2 regions of the Fulvimarina fulva genome follow, and region 1 is predicted to be linked to the other one. Evidence: riboswitches for the same ligand, from Rfam matches in the RefSeq annotation. Region 1 holds a riboswitch; the other holds the start of a gene.

Region 1 (11,063 bases):
AGATCTGGCTAATCATCCTCCTTGCGGGGCTTCTTACCTATCTGACCCGAATCGGAGGGCACCTGCTGATCAAGGTGATCGGCACGCTGCCGCCGCGTCTCGAAGCGGCTCTCGACGCGGTGCCTGCCGCTGTCCTCACCACGATCTTCGCTCCCGTCATGATCAGCGGCGACTGGCCCGAGAGAATTGCGCTTGGCCTGTGCGGAGTTCTCGCGCTGCGCGTTCCGCTGATCGCAGTCGTTGCGATCGGGGCGGGGTTCGTCGCCCTGATGAGAGCGTTTCTCTAAGGGGCTGGTCTGGCACGATCAGGAGCAGAGCGGCATTACGACACGCACCTGCCTTTCGGTGCGAAAAGCCACGCTCAGAACCGGACGCCGCTCAGAGGAAGGCCGCCGCCGACGTGCTCACAATAAGGCAGTCTCTCCTTTCGAACGTACAAATGTGACGATCGTCGCTTCGAGATCAGGCAGGACCGGCAGAGAAGAGGAAAACCCACGTTCGCCGGACGCGCTGGTGCCCTCAAGTGTTGCGGAAATAATTCTCCCGGACTTGCGATGTTCGCCGTGCGACAAATCTGCATCACCACGCTGCGGAAAGCGGCGGTGAAGTCATGGATTTCACCGCCTCTGCGCCGTTTGTCGAACTGGACATTCCGGGCTCGATTGGCTTAGAAGCCCTCCAAAGATATCGGTTCGTCGGGCCAAGTGCGACTGCTGGCGACAGTTCGTCCTCTTGCCGCAATCGTGAAAATTCCGCAGAAACCCGTTCCATCCGGGTAGAAAAGTGACAGGAAAGGCCACGCCGTGAGCGTAAACGAGAGCGCCGAACCAAACCGCCGCGACTTTCTCTACATTGCAACGGGCGCTGTTGGCGCTGTTGGCGCTGCTGCCGTCGTGTGGCCCTTCATCGATCAAATGAATCCAGATGCGGCGACGCTCGCCCTGGCTTCGATCAACGTCGATGTCAGCCAGGTCGCCGAAGGCCAGTCGATTACGGCAAAATGGCGCGGAAAGCCCATCTTCATCCGTCAGCGCACGGCTCAGGAAGTCGAGGAAGCGAAAGCGACGGCCCTTTCCGAGCTCAAGGATCCGATAGCGCGTAACGCGAACCTTCCAGGCGACGCTCCCGCTACAGACGAGAATCGCGCGGCTTTGGACAAGGAAGCCTGGCTCGTGATGGTCGGCGTGTGCACCCATCTCGGCTGCATTCCGCTTGGGCAGTCAGGCAATTATGACGGCTATTTCTGTCCATGCCACGGTTCGCACTACGATACGGCAGGCCGTATCCGCAGCGGCCCGGCGCCCCAGAACATGGCGATTCCGCCATTCTCTTTCTCAGACGACACGACCATCACCATCGGCTGATCGGAACGCAAGGAAAAGCGCAAGAAATGAGTGGTCATTCATCCTACGTCCCGTCGAACGGCATCATGCGCTGGCTCGACGCCCGTTTGCCGCTTCCTCGGATGATGTACGATTCGTTCGTGGCATATCCGGTCCCGCGTAATCTGAATTACGCCTATACGTTCGGCGGAATCCTCGCGATCTTCCTCGCCATCCAGATCCTGACCGGGATCGTGCTCGCGATGCATTATGCCGCCGCGTCGTCTCTCGCCTTCGAATCGGTCGAGAAGATCATGCGCGACGTCAACTGGGGTTGGCTGTTGCGCTACATGCACGCCAACGGCGCGTCGTTCTTCTTCGTCGCGGTCTACCTGCACATCGCTCGCGGTCTTTACTACGGTTCCTACAAGGCCCCGCGAGAGGTGTTGTGGATCCTCGGTGTCGTGATCTTCCTTCTGATGATGGCAACCGCCTTCATGGGCTACGTGCTGCCCTGGGGTCAGATGTCATTCTGGGGTGCGACCGTCATCACCGGCTTCTTCACGGCGTTCCCATTGATCGGCGAGCCGATCCAGACGCTTCTTCTTGGCGGCTTCTCGGTTGAAAATCCGACCCTGAACCGGTTCTTCTCGCTGCACTACCTGCTGCCGTTCATGATTGCCGGCGTGGTTGTTCTCCACGTCTGGGCGCTCCACGTCACCGGGCAGACAAACCCCACCGGCGTCGAAGTGAAGTCGTCGAAGGACACAGTCCCGTTCACGCCCCATGCGACCGTCAAGGACGGTCTGGCCATGGTGGTGTTTCTCGCGGTGTTTGCGTATTTCGTCTTCTACCTGCCGAATTTCCTCGGACATCCCGATAACTATATCGAGGCGAACCCTCTGAAGACGCCGTCGCATATCGTTCCGGAATGGTACTTCCTGCCGTTCTACGCGATGCTGCGTGCGATTACCTTCAATATCGGTCCGATCGACTCCAAGCTCGGCGGCGTTCTGGTGATGTTCGGTTCGATCATCGTCCTCTTCTTCCTGCCCTGGCTCGACACCAGCCGCGTGAAGTCGACGGCGTTCCGTCCGATCTACAAGATCTTCTTCTGGATCTTCGTCGCCAATGCCCTCTTGCTCGGCTGGCTCGGCGCCAAGCCTGCGGAAGCGCCTTACACCTGGCTTTCGCTGGTCGGGACCATCTACTACTTCGCGCACTTCCTCATCATCCTGCCGGTCCTCGGCTTGATCGAGACGCCTAAGAAGTTGCCGAATTCGATTACCGAAGCGGTGCTCGGCAAACAAAAGAGCGAGGGTGGAGCTGGATCGCCTGCCGGCGCGACGGCTTCGCCGGAAACCAAAGGCTGACGGAAAGCTTCGGAGAAAAGACTGATGAAAAAGACGCTATCCGTTATTCTCGCAGCCGGCATCACGTTCGCGCCGCTCGCATCCTTTGCGCAGGACGGCCAGGGGCCGAACGAGAACTCTGCCGAGGAACAGCAGGCGGCGGCTGAAAATGCCGACGCACCGGCCGAGGAAGCAGAAGAGGGCCATGCGGAAACGCCGCACTACCCCCTGAAGCGACCGGAAGAGATGAACTGGTCGTTTGCGGGTCCGTTCGGCAACTGGGATCTCGGCCAGCTCCAACGCGGCTACAAGGTGTATCGCGAGGTCTGCGCGGCCTGCCATTCGATGAACTTCGTGGCGTTCCGCAATCTCGAAGCCCTTGGCTATAGCGCGGAGCAGGTCTCGACGCTCGCCGCCGAATTCACTGTGGAGGACGGACCGGACGATCTGGGCGACATGTTCGAACGTCCCGCGACGGGTTCGGACTACTTCCCGGCGCCGTATCCCAACCCGCAGGCTGCGGCCGCCGCGAACAACGGTGCCGCTCCGCCCGATCTTTCGTTGATTGCCAAGGCGCGCGCTGTCGAACGTGGTTTTCCGACCTTCATTTTCGATATCTTCACGCAGTACAGTGAAGCGGGGCCGGACTATATCCACGCGCTTCTGACCGGCTACGATCAAGAGCCGCCGGCAGATCTCAACATCATGAGCGGGACCTACTACAACCCGTACTTCATCTCGGGGCCGGCACTGGCAATGCCCCAGCCGATCTATGAAGATCAGGTCGAATACCCCGATGGCGCGCCGCAGACCGTCGAGCAATATTCACGTGACGTGAGTGCGTTCCTGATGTGGGCTGCCGAGCCGCACCTTGCCGAACGCAAGGCGACCGGTTTCGTCACGATGATCTTCCTCATCGTGTTCGCGGTATTGATGTTCCTCGTGAAACGCCGTGTCTGGGCAGGCACGCCGCACTGATCGATGATCGGATCATCCTACGCAATTTGAAAAGGGGGCTTCGGCTCCCTTTTTATTTGGAACAGACTATCACGCCAGAATGGGAGAGACCTGCCGATGTATATTGCGATGAATCGCTTCAAGGTGCTGCCGAACGCGGAAAAGGACTTCGAGGAGCTCTGGCTCAACCGGGAATCGCAGCTTCAGTCCGTTCCGGGTTTCGTTGAGTTTCATATGCTTCGCGGGCCGAAGCGTGAGGACCATCAGCTCTACTCGTCTCATACGGTGTGGAAGGACTATTCCTCCTTCGAAGCCTGGACGAAGTCGGAAGCCTTCCGAAAGTCCCATGGTGGTGCGGGCTCGACCAAGCCGCTTTATCAGGGGCATCCGGAATTTGAGGGTTTTGAGGTGATACAGACCATCGGCCAGCAAGACTGATCGATGCTCGTTTGCAAACAGACCGCGTTGGCGAACAACGCATGACGGAGGCCGATGCGTGATTGACTTCAAAGCCGCGATCCGAACGATCCCGGACTATCCGAAACCGGGAATCCAGTTCCGCGACATCACCACGCTGCTGAGCGACCCGGCTGCGTTTCGGGCCTCCGTCGACGCTCTCGTCGCGCCCTATGCCGACAGCCGGATCCGTCACGTCGTCGGTATCGAGGCACGTGGGTTCATTCTGGGTGGGGCTCTTGCCCATCAGCTCACTGCAGGTTTCATTCCGATTCGCAAGAAAGGCAAGCTGCCGCGCGAAACGATCTCGGTCACCTACGAGCTGGAATACGGACAGGACGAGATGGAACTCCATCGCGATGCGATTCGTCTGGGCGAGCGTATTCTCCTGACGGACGATCTGATCGCGACCGGCGGCACGGCGGTCGGCGGCGTCAAACTTCTTCGCGATCTTGGTGCAGAAATCGTCGGCGCGTGCTTCCTCGTCGATCTTCCGGATCTTGGTGGATCGAAGAAGCTGCGTGAGATGGGCGTCGACGTGCGCTGTCTCTGCGAATTCGAAGGCGACTGAGCAAAGGGGTGCCTGACCAGCCGCCCGAATTCGACGACGCATTCCGCGAAAGGCTCGAACAGCTCCTCGTCTGGCGCCGAGACGTGCGGCGCTTCCGAAGCGAACGGGTGGACGAGGATGCTTTCGACGCCGCGCTTCGTGCCTTCGATCTCGCGCCTTCGGTCGGAAACAGCCAGCCCTGGCGGCTCGTTCTTGTAGAGAGCGAGAAGGCGCGCGCTTGCGTTCGCGAAAGCTTCGCGCGGTGCAATGCGGCGGCTCTTGACGCGACCGAAGCGGATAGGGTGGCTCTTTATGCGCGGCTGAAGCTCCAGGGGCTTGAGGAAGCGCCGATCCATTTGGCGGTGTTCTGCGACCGCGAGCCGGAACAGGGCCACGGCCTTGGTCGGCAGACGATGCGTGAGACGCCGGACTATTCCGTGGCCGGTGCCGTCGCCCTCTTTGCGATCGCCGCGCGAGCGCATGGCATTGGGGTCGGCTGGGTTTCTATTATGGAGCCGGATGCCGTGACCGAGGCGCTCGACGTCCCGGCCGATTGGCGCCTCATTGCCTATCTGTGCATCGGCTATCCGGAAACGGAAGACGACGTGCCGGAACTCCAGCGTGCCGGCTGGCAGGCACGGCGCGAGGAGCGCTTGCTCCTGCGCCGCTGACCCATCGGACCGAAAAGCGGCGGGCGGTTCCCGATTCGATGGCCAGCGAAGATCAGGCGCTAAGAATCACTCGCTGGTCGCGATGAAAGCTGCCCCATCGAAGGTCATGACGGAGACGCCATCCTGGTTCGTCGCCTCGACACCGAAGGCGATGATGCCCCAGCCGGGCTTGGACTTGGATACGCGTTTTTCGGTGATCCGGTGCAGATAGGCAATCGTGTCTCCGGCGTAGACGGGACGCGTCCAGCGGATGTTCTTGACGCCGGGCGAAGGGCCGAAATTCGGCATCGGGTTGCCATCCGCAAGCCAGGCCGTCAGCATTTCTTTGCGCCATGCGACGTTCAGCTTCATGTAGGCGGCGGTCGTATGCCAGCCCGAGGCGCAATGCCCGCCGAACAAGGTTTTCTTCGCAAGGTCGGGGTCGAGGTGAAATCGCTGCGGATCGTATTTCGACGCGAAATCCAGAATTTCGCGGGCCGAGAAGTGATGGCTTCCGAGCTCGTAGCTGGCACCTTCTTCGATCGTATCCCAGAAGCTCATGCTGCCGCTCCCTCTTCGTAGCCCTTGCGCGTAAGGCACAGGAGCACATGTTCGCAGACTGCGGCCTGTTCTCCGCGCTGGTTCGAGACTTCCGTCCTGATCGTGACGAGACCGAGATGCGGTTTCTTGGACGATGGGCGTGATGAAAGCACCGTGGAGGTGCCGGTCAGCGTGTCACCCGGACGGATCGGCGTCTTCCAGTCGATATAGTCCACACCGCCGGAGCCCTGAGAGGTGGAATCGAGCAGATAGCTGTCGCAGATCATGCGCATCATCATTCCGCAAAGGTGCCAGCCCGAAGAGGAGAGGCCACCCAGCATCGAAGCCTTTCCGGCCTCTTCATCGAGATGGAACGGCTGCGGGTCCCACTCGCTCGCGAATTCGATGATTTCCTCTTTCGTCACCTCATAGGGGTCGAGGTCGAAGACCCGGCCATCGGTAAAATCTTCCAGAACGTATTTCGACATCGGCTTTCCGTTTCATCCCGTCAGCGACGGTCTTGTAAGCGAACGCCTGAGCGAAAGCGACCCTCCAACCGCTCGGTTCCCCGTTCGAAGTTCCCGAATACCGCAAGGCCGTCAATCGTCCTGAGCACTGCGTTCGTCAGTTGACCGGTCACGCGCCGATGCCGAGCACCGGATAGAGCGATGCGACGAGAAAGAGTGCCATCGTCACGTTGAACACGCGCAATCGCCGCGCGTTGGACAGCCACCGCCGGACCACCGTGCCAACCCATGTCCATAAAGAGATCGCGGGAAAACAGACGATGGCGAAGGCCGCCGTCACGATCGCGACCGAGAGAAGCGAGCGGTCCGGCGCATAAAGGGTGATGGCAGACAGACCCATGGCCCATGCTTTGGGATTGACCCATTGAAAGGCCGCAGCCTGCAGAAAGGTCAAAGGGCGACCCTCGACATCCGCCTTCTGCGGTGGCGGTGCGGTGGCGACCTTCCAGGCGAGCCACAGAAGATAGGCGACCGAAGCGACCTTCAGCACTGTATGGAGGACAGGCACAGCATCGAACAGCGCCATGAGCCCCATTCCGACAAGAAAGATCATCGCCGAAAACCCGATGAGGATACCCATCATATGCGGCAACGTCCGCTGAAAACCGAAATTCGCGCCTGAAGCCATCAGCATGAGATTGTTCGGTCCCGGCGTGACCGTTGCGACGAACGTGAAGCCGAGAAGGGCCAAAAGGACTGAAATGGTCATCATCTTCGGCTTGCCTCCTCGCAAGGTGATGCGCAATTCTAGCTCCGTGAACCTGCAATTGGGCGCCATAATAGGTCGCTCTCTGCCGAAGAGTGCAATCAATGTCGGCTCTTGACGCCACAAGCGAACGAATATTGCGCGAGCTTGGACGGGATGGCCGGCTGAGCAACGTGCATCTTGCCCAGCGTGTCGGCCTCTCACCCTCGGCATGCCTGCGGCGGGTGCAGGAGCTCGAGCGCCAGGGCGTGATCCGGGGCTATCGCGCGGTTCTCGATCCGGAGCGCATGGGGCGCGGCTTCGTTGCCTATGTCACGGTCGGGCTGTCTCTTCATACGAAAGCCGCACAAGAGGGATTCGAACGGGCCATGGCCGGAGCCCGGGATGTCGTGGAGTGCCACAACGTTGCCGGTGCATTTGAATATCTGCTTCGCGTCGAGAGCGCAGACCTTGCGAGCTACAAGCGCTTCCACACGGAAATCTTGGGTACACAGGCCAATGTGAACAGCATCACCTCCTACGTGGTCATGGGTTCGCCCAAGGACGAGCGGGCCACCTGAATGTGATGCCGGTTTGCTCACTGCCTGATTTCGCGCGCTTGAAACCAGGCCAACCTGCTGATATCTCTCGAAACGTCCAAGGGGAGTTCCGATCAAGGAACTGAGAGGCCGCTATTGATGAGCGCGGCGACCCGTAGAACCTGATCCAGTTCGTACTGGCGTAGGGATGGAAGACAGCCGCGGGTCCATATCCATGTCTCGAAAACCGAGGCACGTCCCGGCAGCTTTTCGATCACCGATGACAGCACTGGATCTCCAACGCTTCGACGAAGGAGAGCCAATTGATGAATGCCATTACACCGACCGTGACCGCGGGCCCGCTTCAGGCATCGCGAAAGATCTATCTGGCCGGCACCGCCTATCCCGAGATCGCCGTTCCGCTTCGCGAGATTTCCGTTCATCCGACAGCCGGCGAGCCGCCCGTCACGGTCTATGATTCCTCCGGCCCCTATACCGATCCCGATGTCGAGATCGACATCGCCAAGGGCTTGCCGCGCAATCGCACCAACTGGGCGAAAGCGCGCGGCGATGTGGAGGAATACGAGGGCAGGGCGTTAAAGCCGGAAGACAACGGCAATCTGCCCGAAGACAAGATAACCCCGGCTTTTCCGATTGCCCACAAACCGCTGCGAGCAAAGGACGGCAAGACGGTCACCCAGCTCGCCTATGCCCGCGCCGGCATCGTGACGCCTGAGATGGAATTCGTTGCGATCCGCGAAAACCTTGGACGGGCCTCGATGAAAGAGGCACTCGAACGCGATGGTGAGCCGTTCGAGGCTGAGATCCCGGATTTCATCACCGCCGAGTGGGTGAGGGAGGAAGTTGCGTCCGGTCGGGCGATCATTCCGGCGAACATCAACCATCCGGAACTGGAGCCGATGGCGATCGGCCGGAACTTCCTCACCAAGATCAATGCCAATATCGGCAACTCGGCCGTCACCTCCTCGATGGCCGAAGAGGTGGAGAAGATGGTGTGGGCGATCCGCTGGGGCGCCGACACCGTGATGGACCTGTCGACGGGCCGGAACATCCACAACATCCGCGACTGGATCATCCGCAATGCGCCTGTCCCGATCGGAACCGTGCCGATCTATCAGGCTCTGGAAAAGGTTGAGGGCATTGCCGAAAATCTCACCTGGGAGGTTTATCGCGACACGCTGATAGAACAGGCAGAGCAGGGCGTCGACTACTTCACCATCCATGCGGGTGTGCGGCTGCACCATATTCCGCTCACCGTCGACCGCGTCACGGGCATCGTCTCGCGCGGTGGCTCGATCATGGCGAAGTGGTGCCTGCATCATCACCGCGAATCGTTCCTCTACGAACATTTCGACGAGATCTGCGATATTTGCCGGGCCTACGACGTCTCGTTCTCGCTCGGGGATGGATTGCGCCCCGGCTCCATTGCGGACGCCAACGATCGCGCCCAGTTCGCGGAACTCGAAACCCTTGGCGAACTGACCAAGATCGCGAGAGCAAAAGAATGCCAGGTGATGATCGAGGGACCCGGCCATGTGCCGATGCACAAGATCAAGGTGAACGTCGAGAAGCAGCAGAAGCTGTGCGGCGATGCGCCGTTCTACACGCTTGGGCCCCTCGTCACGGATATCGCGCCGGGCTACGACCACATTACATCGGGCATCGGCGCGGCGATGATCGGCTGGTTCGGTACGGCGATGCTCTGCTACGTCACGCCGAAGGAGCATCTCGGCCTGCCCGACCGCGATGACGTGAAGACCGGCGTCATCACCTACAAGATCGCGGCCCATGCCTCGGATCTTGCGAAAGGCCATCCGGCTGCGCAGGTGCGAGACGACGCGCTCTCGCGGGCCCGTTTCGAGTTCCGCTGGGAAGACCAGTTCAACCTGTCGCTCGATCCGGATACGGCGCGGCTCTATCACGACGAGACGCTGCCGAAGGAAGCGCACAAGACGGCGCATTTCTGCTCCATGTGCGGCCCTAAATTCTGCTCCATGCGAATTTCCCACGACATCCGCTCCGAGGCCCAGAAGGAGGGGATGGAGAAGATGGCGCAGAAATATCGCGCGGGCGGCGACCTTTATATGCCGGCTGACGAAGTGGCGGCCAACGCGGAACCTGCGGAGTAGACTCATGCAGATCTCTGTCATCGGAGCCGGCGTCGCGGGGCTCACCGCCGCCGTGACCCTTGCCGAAAGAGGCGCCTCGGTGACCCTCCATGAACAGGCCGAGGGTCTCGGGGCGCAGGCTGCGTCCTGGCTTGCGGGCGGCATGCTTGCGCCTTGGTGCGAGACGGAGAGTGCCGACCGCGCCATCTTGGAGCCGGGCCTTGCCGCAACCGACTGGTGGTCCGAGCGTGTGCCGGATGTCCGGCGGACCGGCACTCTGGTCGTTGCGCCCGCTCGTGATGCGGGCGAGTTGGCCCGCTTCGCGCGCCGGATCGGCGATCATGGAAAATCGGTGATTGCTGAAGAGATAGAAGTGCTGGAGCCGGTTCTTGCGGGTCGGTTCCGCAAGGGGCTTCACTATGAGGAAGAGGCCTTTCTTAATCCGCGCGCGGCGCTTCAATCTCTTCTGGAGCGTCTGCGAGACCTTGGCGGGGTGATCCGCTTCGGCTCCAAAGCCGACCCGGCGGATATCGATAGCGATATGGTCGTCGACTGTCGCGGCATCGCATCCGAGAACAGAGAACTTCGCCCGGTTCGCGGCGAGATGCTCATCCTGCGCACGGGCGAAGTCACGCTCTCGCGTCCTGTTCGCCTGCTTCACCCGCGCATGCCGGTCTATGTCGTTCCGCGCGGGGTTGGCCGTTTCATGGTCGGCGCCACGATGATCGAAAGCGGCTCCACGGGGGGCGTGACGCTGCGCTCGGCGGTGGAGCTGATGAACGCCGCCTATGCGATCCATCCGGCCTTCGCCGAGGCGGAAGTCGAGGAGATGGGTGCCGGACTGCGGCCGTCATTTCCTGACAACCTGCCTCGGGTCACGCGATCTGGCCGCATCGTCTCGATCAACGGCCTTCATCGCCACGGCTTTCTGCTCGCGCCGGACTGCGCTGGGAAGGCTGCGGACATTATCTTCGGTGCTTTTGATCGGAAGAAGAACGCAGCATGAAAATTGTTCTCAACGGCGAACCGGTCGAGATCCATGCCGAAACGCTCGACCGGGCACTCGAAGAGCTTGGTTATGAAAATGCGGTGGTGGCAACGGCAATCAACAACGAATTCGTACCCGCGCCGATGCGCGCCGAAACCCCGATCTCGGAGGATGATCGCATCGAGATCATCGCTCCCATGAAGGGAGGCTGACAGCATGGACATCTACGGAGAGACCTTTTCCAGCCGGCTGATGCTCGGCACGGCGCGCTATCCCTCGCCGGAAATCCTGAAGCGGTCGATTATAGCCTCGGGCGCCGAGATCGTCACGGTTTCGCTTCGGCGGGAATCTGCGAGCGAGCGGGCAGG
Region 2 (11,063 bases), on a different contig from region 1:
GAGTAGATGCTTGAAATAGAGAACGAGGTCCGGGCCTTCGTCGAAGGAGGAGAGAACGGCCAGCGCCCGGTCCAGCTCTTCGGCCGCGCGGCGGGCCGCGACGCTGCCCTTCGCGGCTTCTCGGCTCAGGGCGCAGAGATGGAGAACTTCCTCGGGAAGCACATTGCCAATGCCGGTGATGGCGCCGGTCGCGCCGCAATTGACATAGCCGTGGACGACGGCGGTATCGACGCCGATCATCAGCGACACGGCGTCGTCGCGGCTGGTGATCGTCTCGGCGGCATAGCGCAGGTCGTCTAAGCCCCCGAATTCCTTGAAGCCGCAGAGGTTCGGATGCTCGGCCCTCAGCGCAAAGAACAGATCGGCGCGGGTCGCAAAGCCGTAATAGGGGCTATTGTAGATGACGGCCGGAAGGTTCGGAGCCGCTGACAGCACCGACTTGAAATGGGCTTTCTGGGCAGCGGGCGCGCTGCCGCGCGACAGGACGCGCGGGATGACCATCAGGCCCTTTGCGCCAACCTTTTCGGCATGGGCCGCATGGGCAGCAGCGAGCTTGGTGTTCATCGCGCCGGTCCCGACGATGACGGGAATGCCTGCTTTCGCGAGGCGCTCGACGCCGGTCATCCGTTGCTCGTCGGTGAGAAGCGGCCAGTCGCCCATGGAGCCGCAATAGACGACGGCGGACATGCCTGCGTCGATCAGCTCTCCGGCCTTTCGAACCAGTGCGTCAAAATCCGGTGTCCGGTCCGGCGTGCAGGGTGTCATCAGGGCCGGAATGGTGCCTGAGAAGATGTCGGCTTTCATGGCTCTGTCTCTCGAAATCGAGGGTGGAAAAGGGCCGTATCTCAGGTCCGCTCAATCCTTTTAGCTCATTGTATAAAGTTTGTCGACAAAAATGCGGATAGGCGAAAGGGGGTCAAAGCGCAATGTCGAGGTCGGACCGGCGGCTCATCAGGCTCTGGATCTGCGTAACGATCTGTTCGGCATGGACTGCGGCGAGATCGTCCGCCTTCTGGAGGTCGCGGCTCTCGATTGCTTCGATCATCGCCTTGTGTTCATCGACGAAACGCTTGGGCAGGCGATCCTCGTAGGAGCCGTAATAGACGCGCAGAATGCGCCGGCCGTCGTCCATGAGCTTGGTGAAGAGGCCAAGGAAATAGGCGTTACGACCGGCCTCGGCGATCGCGATATGGAAGGCCCGGTTCGTGGCGATCATGGCGAGCGCGTCCTCGCGCTCCACCGCCTGTTCGAACTCGCTTTGGTGTGCGCGGATGGCGATGAGGTCTTCCGGGCTGTGGTGCTGGGCCGCGAGCCGCGTCGTCACCCGGTACATCAGGACCAGCGCATCGTAGAAGCTTCTGAGATTGAGCGTGTCGATGCCGGAGACCAGGGAAGCGCGGTTCGGCAGGGTTTCGACCAGCCCGTCGGACGCGAGCTTCACCAGCGCCTCGCGCACCGGGGTTCGGGATACTTCGAAGCGTTTTGCGAGCCGCACCTCGTCGATGGGACTGCCCGGAGGCAGTGTCAGTTCGAGGATCTCGTTGCGGAGAATGTCGTAGACATACTGGGAACCAGAGACGCGTTTACGCTCCATGACGGACCTCTCGATCGTCGGCATTGCGCCGGCTCCCAAGCGAAGCCAGTCTCACTCTGTAATAGGCCTTCGATCTTTCCCGGAAAGCAAGGATCGACAGACTTTCGCTCTCCTCCGGTGGCGTCGACGGACGCAGGAGAAAACCAAGCCGTTGGCGAATGCGAGCCTCGTCGCCCGCCTACGTTGCGTTGCCGCCAGCAGGCAGCCGCCCCCTCGATGGGCGGTTTGCGGGCAACCCGCTGGCTAGAACAATCGCGGACCGTTAGCGCTGGGCGCCTTCGGGCGGCGTCTTTCCCGCTCGGATGGCGTCCTCGCGCTCGTCTTCGCTCATCGCTTCCCATTCCTGCACGTCCTTGGGAATGTCCTTGCCGATCAGATCCTCGCCCAGTTCCTCGCCCTTGTAGCGCTTGTCCGTGCGTTTGATGGCATTGCCGAAGCCGCCGTAATTCGCATTGTTGTCGTTATCGCCCATGACTGTCTCCGTTTCCTGTTCTCTCCAAACGGTTCAGCCCGCCGAAAAGATGCGAGGGTGGGCCAAGTTTCGAACGAAAAGCGAACGTTGTCGTTGAACCCCTCGGCCAAGGTCTCTATGCGAAAGACCGACTTATGACATCTGAGCCGCCTTCTGGAGCGCCGACCCAATGAGCGACACCTCCCGTCTGATCGCGCCGGACAAGCGCGGCGAGGACATCGACACGACGCTGCGCCCGCAGGCGCTCGACGATTTCGTGGGGCAAGCTCAGGCGCGCGCCAACCTCAAGGTGTTCATCGGGGCCGCGAAGGCGCGCGGCGAGGCGCTGGATCACGTCCTCTTCGTCGGACCTCCGGGGCTCGGCAAGACGACGCTCGCCCAGATCATGGCGAAGGAGCTTGGCGTCAATTTCCGGGCAACATCCGGACCGGTGATCGCGAAGGCCGGCGATCTCGCCGCTCTGCTCACCAATCTGGAAGAGCGGGACGTGCTCTTCATCGACGAGATTCACCGGCTCAGCCCGGCAGTGGAGGAAATCCTCTATCCGGCGATGGAGGATTTCCAGCTCGATCTCATCATCGGCGAGGGGCCGGCCGCGCGTTCGGTGAAGATCGATCTGTCGAAGTTCACGCTGGTCGCCGCCACCACCCGCATCGGCCTCCTGACGACGCCGCTGCGCGACCGTTTCGGCATTCCGGTCCGCCTGAATTTCTATACGGTGGCCGAGCTGGAACACATCGTAACGCGCGGTGCGCGGCTGATGGGCCTCGCGATGGACAAGGCGGGTGCCGAGGAAATCGCCCGCCGCTCCCGTGGCACGCCGCGTATCGCCGGGCGTCTGTTACGCCGCGTGCGCGATTTCGCCGAATTTGCCGGCGCCGAAATGGTGACGCGCCAGGTTGCCGACGAGGCCCTGTCGCGGCTGGAAGTGGACAGCCTCGGCCTCGACCAGCTCGACCGGCGTTATCTCGATCTGATCGCCATGAATTTCGGCGGCGGTCCAGTGGGGATCGAGACGATCGCGGCCGCACTTTCCGAGCCGCGCGATGCCATCGAGGATATCGTCGAGCCGTATCTTCTCCAGCAGGGCTTTATCCAGCGCACGCCGCGCGGCCGGCTGATGACGCAGACCGCCTTCCGGCATCTGGGGCTTGCCATGCCGGCAGGCTTCCAGGGTGTCCAGTCGAGCCTGTTCGAGGAACCGGACGCGGAGTGAGACCGGCGGACCTTTGAAACCAACGGTTTCATGGGTCGTTGGCAGCCCGAGCGGCGTTTGAGCCGTTTGCCGGGCGTGGATTGACCTAGCGGGTCAATTCATTCGTCCGGCGGTATGACAGGTCTTCCGGCTGACGCAGCCGGATACGGATTTATTCCGCGACGATCTTGTAACGCGCGCCTGGCTGAACCTGTTGCGAGGCGTCGAGGCCGTTGAGCAGGCGGAACAGCGCCGCCTCACGGTCGACGCCCACCATGCGGCTTGACAGGCTTTCGACCGTATCGCCGCCGGCTGCCGTCACCACGCGAATGCGCAGCGGCTTCAGCGAATTGCGCTCGGCCGTCGAGAGCATCCGGAAGGACGAGGAAACGGAATCGGAGATCGAGGCAACGCGCGAGGCGTTGTCGGCCGGCACGGCCGTCAGGAAACGATAGACCTGCTTTCCGACCCGAACCACGGTGACATCGAAGGCATAATCTCCGCCCGAGGCGCGTGCCGACACCGCTTCTAGGCCGCCGATCCGTCTCTGCCGGATGGTCGACTTGTCGAGGCCGCCGACCCAGCCGCTTGCAATGTAATCTTCCAGCCGGGCCGAGGGCGCGAGTGCGACACCATCGAACCGGATCGCGACGTCGCCCGGACCTGTGGCGAGCACCGCCTCTGACGTGTTGTCGATCACGAAGTCCTGCGGCACGTCGAAGGCGATGCCGAGGCCCGGATGATAGAAGCTGCGTCCGCGAACATAGCCTTCCGAGGCCGAGTCGCCGAACAGAATGCCGTCGATGCCGGCGAGGTAGCGGTCGCGATCTGTCGTGCCGGTGCCGACCGGGCCTTGCTCGGCCGCATGGCGCCGGGCGAGACTGATGCGCTGGGGTGCGGATGGGTGCGAGGCCAGGAAGTCGAGGCTCGGATTTTCCACCTGGAACGCATTGCGGAAGTTCGTATAGGCGTCCATCGCCGAAAGGAAGCGGCTCGCGGCATAGGGGTCGTATCCCGCGCGCGCGACGTGCTTGATGCCGAGATCGTCGGCCTGAAGCTCCTGCTGGCGGGAGAACTGCGCAACGCTGAGCTTGTTGCGGGCAAGGGCCATGCGGCCCGCCTGATCGCTCGCGAGAACTTCCGAGACGACGCGGCTTGCGATTTCGGCTTCGCGCTCGCGCTGCTGGCGCTCGATGCCGTGATTGGCCGAGACGTGAGCCATCTCATGGCCGATCACAGCCGCGACTTCGGCGGAATCATTGGCGAGCGCCAGAAGTCCGCGCGTGATGTAGACATAGCCGCCCGGCAGCGCGAAGGCATTCACATTGGGGGAATTGAGAACGGTGATGTTGTAGGCGCGATCGGCATCATCGCTCGTGGCCTGCAGCTTGCCGACGACGCCGGCCAGCATCCGCTCCACCTTCGGATCGGAATAGGCCCCGCCATAGGCCGCGAGGATCTTCGGGTGCTGCGAGCGGCCGATGCTGGACTGGGGGTCCTTGGCCTGCGCGGTCTCGAAGGTGACCGGCGAGCGCGATGCGGCATAGCCGGTCTTGAGATCGCTGCTGGTCAGGCCGAGCCCGTCTTCAAGGGTCGTGCAGGAGGCGGTCCCGAGCAGAAGCGTGGCTGACGCCATAAGACCCAGCCGACGCAGAATCGAGCCACCAGCGTTGGACGCTTTTGCAAACATGCGCTTCGAAATTCGCCTCAATCTCTTGCCGTAACGCGGCGGTTTGCCGCTGCTCGTATCGGTTCGAGCCAACAATGCCCTTTAAGCGTTTGTGTCAGCCCCCCGATAGAGTGAACGCGCAACAGGACGTTCCTCAACCGGCATCGTCCCCACGATGCGGCAGTCTTCGTTCTAGGTCGAGATTGAGGTTGCAATGGGGCGTTTGTCTCGCCCGAAAAGCGTTTCGCAGCGCAGACAAGCGCTTGCGCGATGCCAGGTCATGTCACGTCAACACGGCTTGAATGGTCTTGTGACCCGAGATAGCGGCGCACGGCCTCCGGGGCATCGGAACCCAGCATGGCCTCGACCGGGCCGATATGGGCGATTCGTCCGGCATCGAGAAAAGCGACACGATCGGCATAGCTGCTGGCGTCTTCGGGGTGATGGGTCACCATCAGGATCGTCAGCGGTGTATCGGTGAACTGGCCGCGAAGCTGACGCAGGGTCGTCATCATCTCCCGGCGAAGCGCGGGACCGAGCGAGGCGAAGGGCTCGTCGAGACAAAGCAGCGGCTGGCGGCGCAGGAAAGCTCGGGCAAGCGCCGCGCGCTGGCGCTCCCCGCCGGACAGTTCATGTGGTTTACGCCCGCCCTTGCCTTCAAGGCCGACGGTTTCGAGGCCTTCCTCGATATGCGTACGCTCCTCTTGGGTCAGTCGGCGATTCGGAGCGATACCGAGAGCGACATTCTTGAAGACGGTCAGGTGCGGGAAGAGATTGTTGTCCTGAAAGACGATCGAGAGCGGGCGCTCCGACGGTCCCCGGCCTGTCACGTCTTCACCGGCGATCGACAGAGAGCCGCTGGTGAGCGGCAGGAACCCGGCGACCATATCCATCAGGGTGGATTTGCCGGCGCCGCTGGGGCCGATCAGCGCCAGCCATTCCCCCGGTTCGAGTTCCAGATCGAGCGTGACGGACCAGTCGTTGCGCGCAAAGACAGCACTGTCGAGGCGAAGGGCAGGCTGATAGTGGCTCATGTCGCTTTCGCCTCATCTGCGCTTGTGCGTTCGGCGAACCAGATCAGGGCGAGGCAGACCACGCCCAATATGAGGGCGAGACCGGCCGCGTCGTCGGTTCGATAGCTGCCCATGCGCTGATAGAGCAGATAGGGAAGCGTCGTGAATTCGCGATTGCCGAACAGGGCGATCGCGCCGAGATCGCCAAGAGAAATCGCGATGGCGAGCGCGAAGGCAAGACCCGCGGGACGCTTCAGCGCCGGATAGTCGAGAAGGAAAAAGCGGCGAAACCCGGTCATGCCGAGGCTGTCGGCGAGCTTTTCATCGCGCCGATGGGCGGCCGCGAAGCCGGGCCCGAGAATGCGGACCGCGAAGGGCACCGCCATCGCCATATTCGTGAGAACCACGATATAGGGCGCCGCCGAAAAGACGCTCGTCACTTCACGCAGGCCAAGGAACCAGCCGGCCCCGACGACGACCGGCGGGACGACGAGAACGAGGCTTGCGGCAATCTCCAGCGCGCGGCGGGGAAGGGGTGTCGCGAGCATCATCCGCCTCTCGGCGCTCGCAAGGGCTTCGACGCCAAGGAGGATCAGGACAGACACGAAAAGCGCAAGGACGCCCGAGGTGAACGCGACCCAGAGGCTGGTGAAAAGCGCGTCCAAGACCGCTGCTTCCGTCAGAAGCCGCGCGAGATCGGCCGTGATGCCGGCAAGGACGATGGCGAGAAAGGGCGAGAGCACGAAGAAGAGCCCGAGACCAAGGATCAGCGCGTCGTAACTCCTGAGAAGTGGGCCTGCCCGGTCCCAGCGGGTTGCCCGTCCGCCAAGCCCGAACTGGCCGGCATCCGAGCCGCCAAGCCGGTTCGCGATGGTGAGGATGATCGCCGTCAGGCCGATCTGTAGCAGCGACAGCGCGACGGCCCGGCCCGGTTCGAAGTCGTATCGCAGCGTCTGGTAGATCGCGACTTCCAGCGTCGTTGCGCCAGGGCCGCCGCCGAGGATGAGAACGATGGTGAAGCTCGTCGCGCAGAGCATGAAGATGAGGCTTGCCGCCGCCGGCAACACGGTGCGGATCGCCGGCCATTCGACCAGTCGGAACGTCGTCATGGGCGAGAAGGACAATTGGCCGGCAAGCTTCCAGCTTTCCTTCGGAACGTCGTCGAGCGCGGCGATCATAAGTCGGGCCGCGAGCGGCATGTTGAAGAACACATGCGCGACGAGAATGCCCGAAAGGCCGTAGATCGAAAAGCGCGGCAGGCCGAGGAACGCGCCGATATCCGCGACGACGCCATTGCGTCCCCAGACGGTGATGATCGCCAGCGCGCCGACCAGAACGGGAAGCGCTTGGGGCAGAAGGAAGATGCGCAGCACCACGCTTCTTCCCGGAAAGCGCGATCGGTGGAGGGCGCTTGCCAGGGGAATGGCGCCGAGAACCGAAAGGAGCGTCGACAACGCGGCCTGTTCCAGCGTGAACAGGGTGACGCCGCGCAGATAGGGATCGGTGAGGATCGCGAGAAACGGAAGCTCGGCATCGGTGCCTGCGGCAAGCAGGAGGAAGCCGCCGGCCAGAAAGCCGGTAAGGAGCAGCGCGGCAGCCACCCCTATGCTCAGCCGGATCGCCCTGTCCCGCTGCATGATGGTTGTGACGTGCAAGATTGGGCGATCAGCGTCCGAGTGCTTCCAGCCATTCCTGCGTCCAGGCCTGGCGATTCTCGGCAACGGTTTCAGGATCGATGTAGATCGGGTTTTCGACCTGGATCAGCTTGCCGAAGGCCTCCGGCAGCTCGATGCCTTCGATCACCGGATAGGCCCAGTTTCCGGTGGGGATCACCGACTGGAAATCCGAGGTGAGGATGAAATCGAGAAATTCGCGTGCAAGCTCCGGCTGTTTGGCGCTTTTCAGCATGCCGGCCACCTCGATCTGCAGGTAGAGACCTTCGGAGAAATCGGCCGCCTGATACCGTTCGGTGTCCTCCTCGATCATGTGATAGGCGGGCGAGGTGGAATAGCTGACGACGAGGGGCGCCTCGCCGGAAGTGAAAAGCCCATAGGCTTCCGACCAGCCGGGCGTCACCGTCAGAATACGGTTCGAGAGCTCCTCCCACTTCGCTTTCGCATCATCGCCGTAAACCGCCTTCATCCAGAGGAGGAAGCCAAGGCCCGGCGTCGAGGTGCGGGGATCCTCGATCGCGATCTTCTGCTTGGGATCGCCGGTGACGAGCGCATCGAGGCTCTTCGGCCAATCCTCGGCGGCTTCCGTATCCACCATGACGGCGAGATAGGAATAGTCGAAGGGCACGAACGTATCGTCGTCGTATTCGACCGGGAGGGAGAGGGGCGAGAGATCGACCCCACTTGGCGCGAAAAGACCGGTCGCCTTTGCCTCGGGCACGAGATCGGTCGTCAGGCCGATAACGGCATCGGCCGGCGAGGATGCGCCTTCGAGCTTCAGCCGGTTGAGGATTGCAACGCCATCGGCAAGGCCCACGAACTGGAGGTCGCAATCGCATTGCGCCTCGAAGGCCGCTTCGATCTTGGGGCCCGGACCCCAGTCCGGCACGAAGCTTTCATAGGTGTAGACGGTCAGGACCGGTTTCTCGCGGTCCTGCGCATGGGCGGCACCGGTATGTACGCCCGCAACGGCCATGGCGATCGCACCGGTGAGGAGCGGACGGAATTTCGACTGGGCCAACAGGGCCTCCCTTCAGGTTGTTTCGAAGGAAAGCCGGCGAGCCGAGGCCGCGAGTGATCGAAGCCGGCGCCCTCATTCCCTCCGCCGGCATGACCCGGATCAGGTTCGACGGGTCGGCTTTCAGCCTCTCAGCCTGCGTCGGATACGCGGCACCCCGTGTGAGCTTGGCTGAAAGATTAAAGCGTTTCGGCTGGAAAGAAAGCGATTCCTGATCAGGCGCGCAACGCGGACGGCTCCTTTCGTCCGATCCCTTTTGCACGCCGATGGCTTGGCCGAAGCTGCGTCTGCACCATTCTCTCGCCGATGACCGAATTCGCAGTTCTCCTCGCCGGCGATATCGCGCCGACAGATCATCTCAAGGCGCGCCTTTCGGCCTGCCGCATCATCGCCGCCGATGCTGGGATCGCCCATGCCCGCGCGCTGGGGCTCAAGCCGGAACTCTGGCTTGGCGACTTCGATTCGGCCGAGACCTCGCTTCGGGAGACCAGCGCGATCGAGACGCGCTCCTTTCCGACCGGCAAGGACAAGACGGACGGCGAGCTGGCGATCGAAGCCGCGATCGAGCGCGGCGCAACCCGCCTCGTCATTGCCGGTGCGCTCGGCGGGACGCGCAGCGACCACGCGTTTTCCAATCTCGTCCTTGCCATGCGTTATGTCGGTGAGGGGATCGCGATCGAGCTCGACGACGGCCGCGAACGCGGCTGGCCCCTCACTCCGGGCAAGCGTCGGGATGTTGATCTCCCGCCCGGAACCCAGTTTTCGATCCTGAAATTCTCCGACATCTCCGGCCTGACGATAACCGGTGCCGTCTATCCGCTTAACGATGTCAGCGTGCCGTTCACCTCGATCCTCACCCAGTCCAACGAGGCGACAGGGCCCATTTCGGTCGTCATCGGAACGGGGCGAGCCCTTTTATTGGCCCAGGCCGATCCTTCGGCCCATTGAGGCTCGATACGCGGCTTTGGCACAAAGCTTGAACCCAGCCATCGGTTCGGCCGCACAGTCAGCTGCAGGTCTCGTTTCAGGAGGGCATTCACCAGACTGGCGCCGCGCAAATCATACGAAGTAAGCTTGATCGCTTCCCGATAACGGTTTGAAATCGTGTCAGCGCCGCTTCGGGCTCCGATACCGTCCCCCGGCCTCATTCGCCGGATACGGTATCAGTCGGGATACCTCTTGCGAAAAGCTTCACGGAACAGGTTTCGCACCGCCGCGCTTTATTCTATAAGCTCCCCGGCGTGGTCCCGTAGCTCAGCAGGATAGAGCATCAGATTCCTAATCTGAGGGTCACAGGTTCGAATCCTGTCGGGATCACCAATAAATCAATTGCTTAGCGATGCGCATCTCCGGCTCACAGGCTATTAGGGTAACGAGGCGGGTAACGAAAGCTTCCCTTTAGGCTACGGCACAGCCCCGAATTCTCACAAGCGCGTGAGCCTCTTTCCGGATCATGGTATCCGCTCTCCTTTTCCTGGGAACAGAAAGGGAACAATATGGTCGAGAAGATCCAGCATATGTTTCGGATTAAGCGGGAGGTGGAGCCCGGCGATCTAAAGGATAGGCTGATAGCGGAGATCAGGGAATTGCGATGGGCGCGCCGCATGTGGGTCGCGGTCATCGCCGACGAGCCGGATTCCCGACTTGTCTTTCGCCATGGTGCCAGGATCATTGCGAAGCACCCGCCGCAATAAGCGAAACTTGCGACAGTGAAAGCCTAACTGGCGAACGGAGCAAAGAGCACAAGGAAGCTTAAGAACGCTATCGCGATTCCGAAAAACGCTATGACAAGAAGCGTTATTTCCGGCCTCAAGAGTGGTCGCATTCGTTCGCTGACTTGGCTCGGGGCGGCAAACACGAGAAAACGGTTATCTCGGAATGATGCTGGCGAACCAGCCGCCTATATCTCTTGAGCTTCGTGGTCTCATCTCGTTCGGCTTCAAGCTCTAGTTCTTGATTGGCTAAAGTTTGCCACGCATCTCTTGACCGTAAAAGTTTCTTTTTTACGGACATGAGGAGAGGCGGTTTAAGCTCTTCGTTTGCCTGATCGGCTCTATCTTGATAAACTTGGCTTTTTTCTTTTAGCATGAAATTCTTTCATTTTTCATTGAGAAAACATTCGGTAATTAACTTGATCACCCAGACATTTCGGTATTGAAAATTCCAGATACGACAATCATTTCATATGTAGATCGCGTTCATTCTAAATAATTCAATTCAAGCCGGAGAAATTATTATGAAAACGACTAATCCAAGTTTCGCTATGTCAGAATCAGAAGACTCGCTTTTACGGAATTTGAACGAGAATGGCGGTCAAGTTTCTTGGCTGAACCCAACATCAACCCTCTTGGTAGGAAAGAGGCTTGCGGCTTGGGCAGATTGTGGCGGTATGCTCGAAATTACATCCATGGGCCGTCTGGTGGCTCAAA

The links. A riboswitch is a leader RNA that binds a small molecule or an ion and turns the genes downstream of it on or off. The one in region 1 is predicted to bind thiamine pyrophosphate.
Region 2: linked by a shared signal. The riboswitch ahead of thiB (thiamine ABC transporter substrate binding subunit) and the one ahead of thiC (phosphomethylpyrimidine synthase ThiC) in region 1 are both predicted to bind thiamine pyrophosphate.

Annotation. Positions count from the first base shown of each region.
Region 1 covers NZ_JBDJAC010000007.1:205,966-217,028, forward strand. The annotation lists gene ABDX79_RS11895 (AzlD family protein) at 1-287, shown strand, start outside; gene petA (ubiquinol-cytochrome c reductase iron-sulfur subunit) at 804-1,364, shown strand; gene ABDX79_RS11905 (cytochrome b) at 1,391-2,695, shown strand; gene ABDX79_RS11910 (cytochrome c1) at 2,720-3,652, shown strand; gene ABDX79_RS11915 (antibiotic biosynthesis monooxygenase family protein) at 3,749-4,069, shown strand; gene ABDX79_RS11920 (adenine phosphoribosyltransferase) at 4,128-4,658, shown strand; gene bluB (5,6-dimethylbenzimidazole synthase) at 4,667-5,308, shown strand; gene ABDX79_RS11930 (MaoC family dehydratase) at 5,375-5,848, opposite strand; gene ABDX79_RS11935 (MaoC family dehydratase) at 5,845-6,315, opposite strand; gene ABDX79_RS11940 (LysE family translocator) at 6,464-7,063, opposite strand; gene ABDX79_RS11945 (Lrp/AsnC family transcriptional regulator) at 7,165-7,620, shown strand; TPP riboswitch at 7,690-7,804, shown strand; gene thiC (phosphomethylpyrimidine synthase ThiC) at 7,905-9,728, shown strand; gene ABDX79_RS11955 (FAD-dependent oxidoreductase) at 9,733-10,713, shown strand; gene thiS (sulfur carrier protein ThiS) at 10,710-10,907, shown strand; gene ABDX79_RS11965 (thiazole synthase) at 10,912-11,063, shown strand, end outside.
Region 2 covers NZ_JBDJAC010000002.1:351,009-362,071, reverse strand. The annotation lists gene ABDX79_RS05240 (dihydrodipicolinate synthase family protein) at 1-804, opposite strand, end outside; gene ABDX79_RS05235 (GntR family transcriptional regulator) at 917-1,618, opposite strand; gene ABDX79_RS05230 (hypothetical protein) at 1,857-2,066, opposite strand; gene ruvB (Holliday junction branch migration DNA helicase RuvB) at 2,236-3,282, shown strand; gene ABDX79_RS05220 (M48 family metalloprotease) at 3,434-4,897, opposite strand; gene ABDX79_RS05215 (thiamine ABC transporter ATP-binding protein) at 5,209-5,964, opposite strand; gene thiP (thiamine/thiamine pyrophosphate ABC transporter permease) at 5,961-7,598, opposite strand; gene thiB (thiamine ABC transporter substrate binding subunit) at 7,609-8,637, opposite strand; TPP riboswitch at 8,696-8,804, opposite strand; gene ABDX79_RS05200 (thiamine diphosphokinase) at 8,941-9,582, shown strand; tRNA gene ABDX79_RS05195 (tRNA-Arg) at 9,878-9,954, shown strand; gene ABDX79_RS05190 (hypothetical protein) at 10,131-10,328, shown strand; gene ABDX79_RS05185 (hypothetical protein) at 10,871-11,063, shown strand, end outside.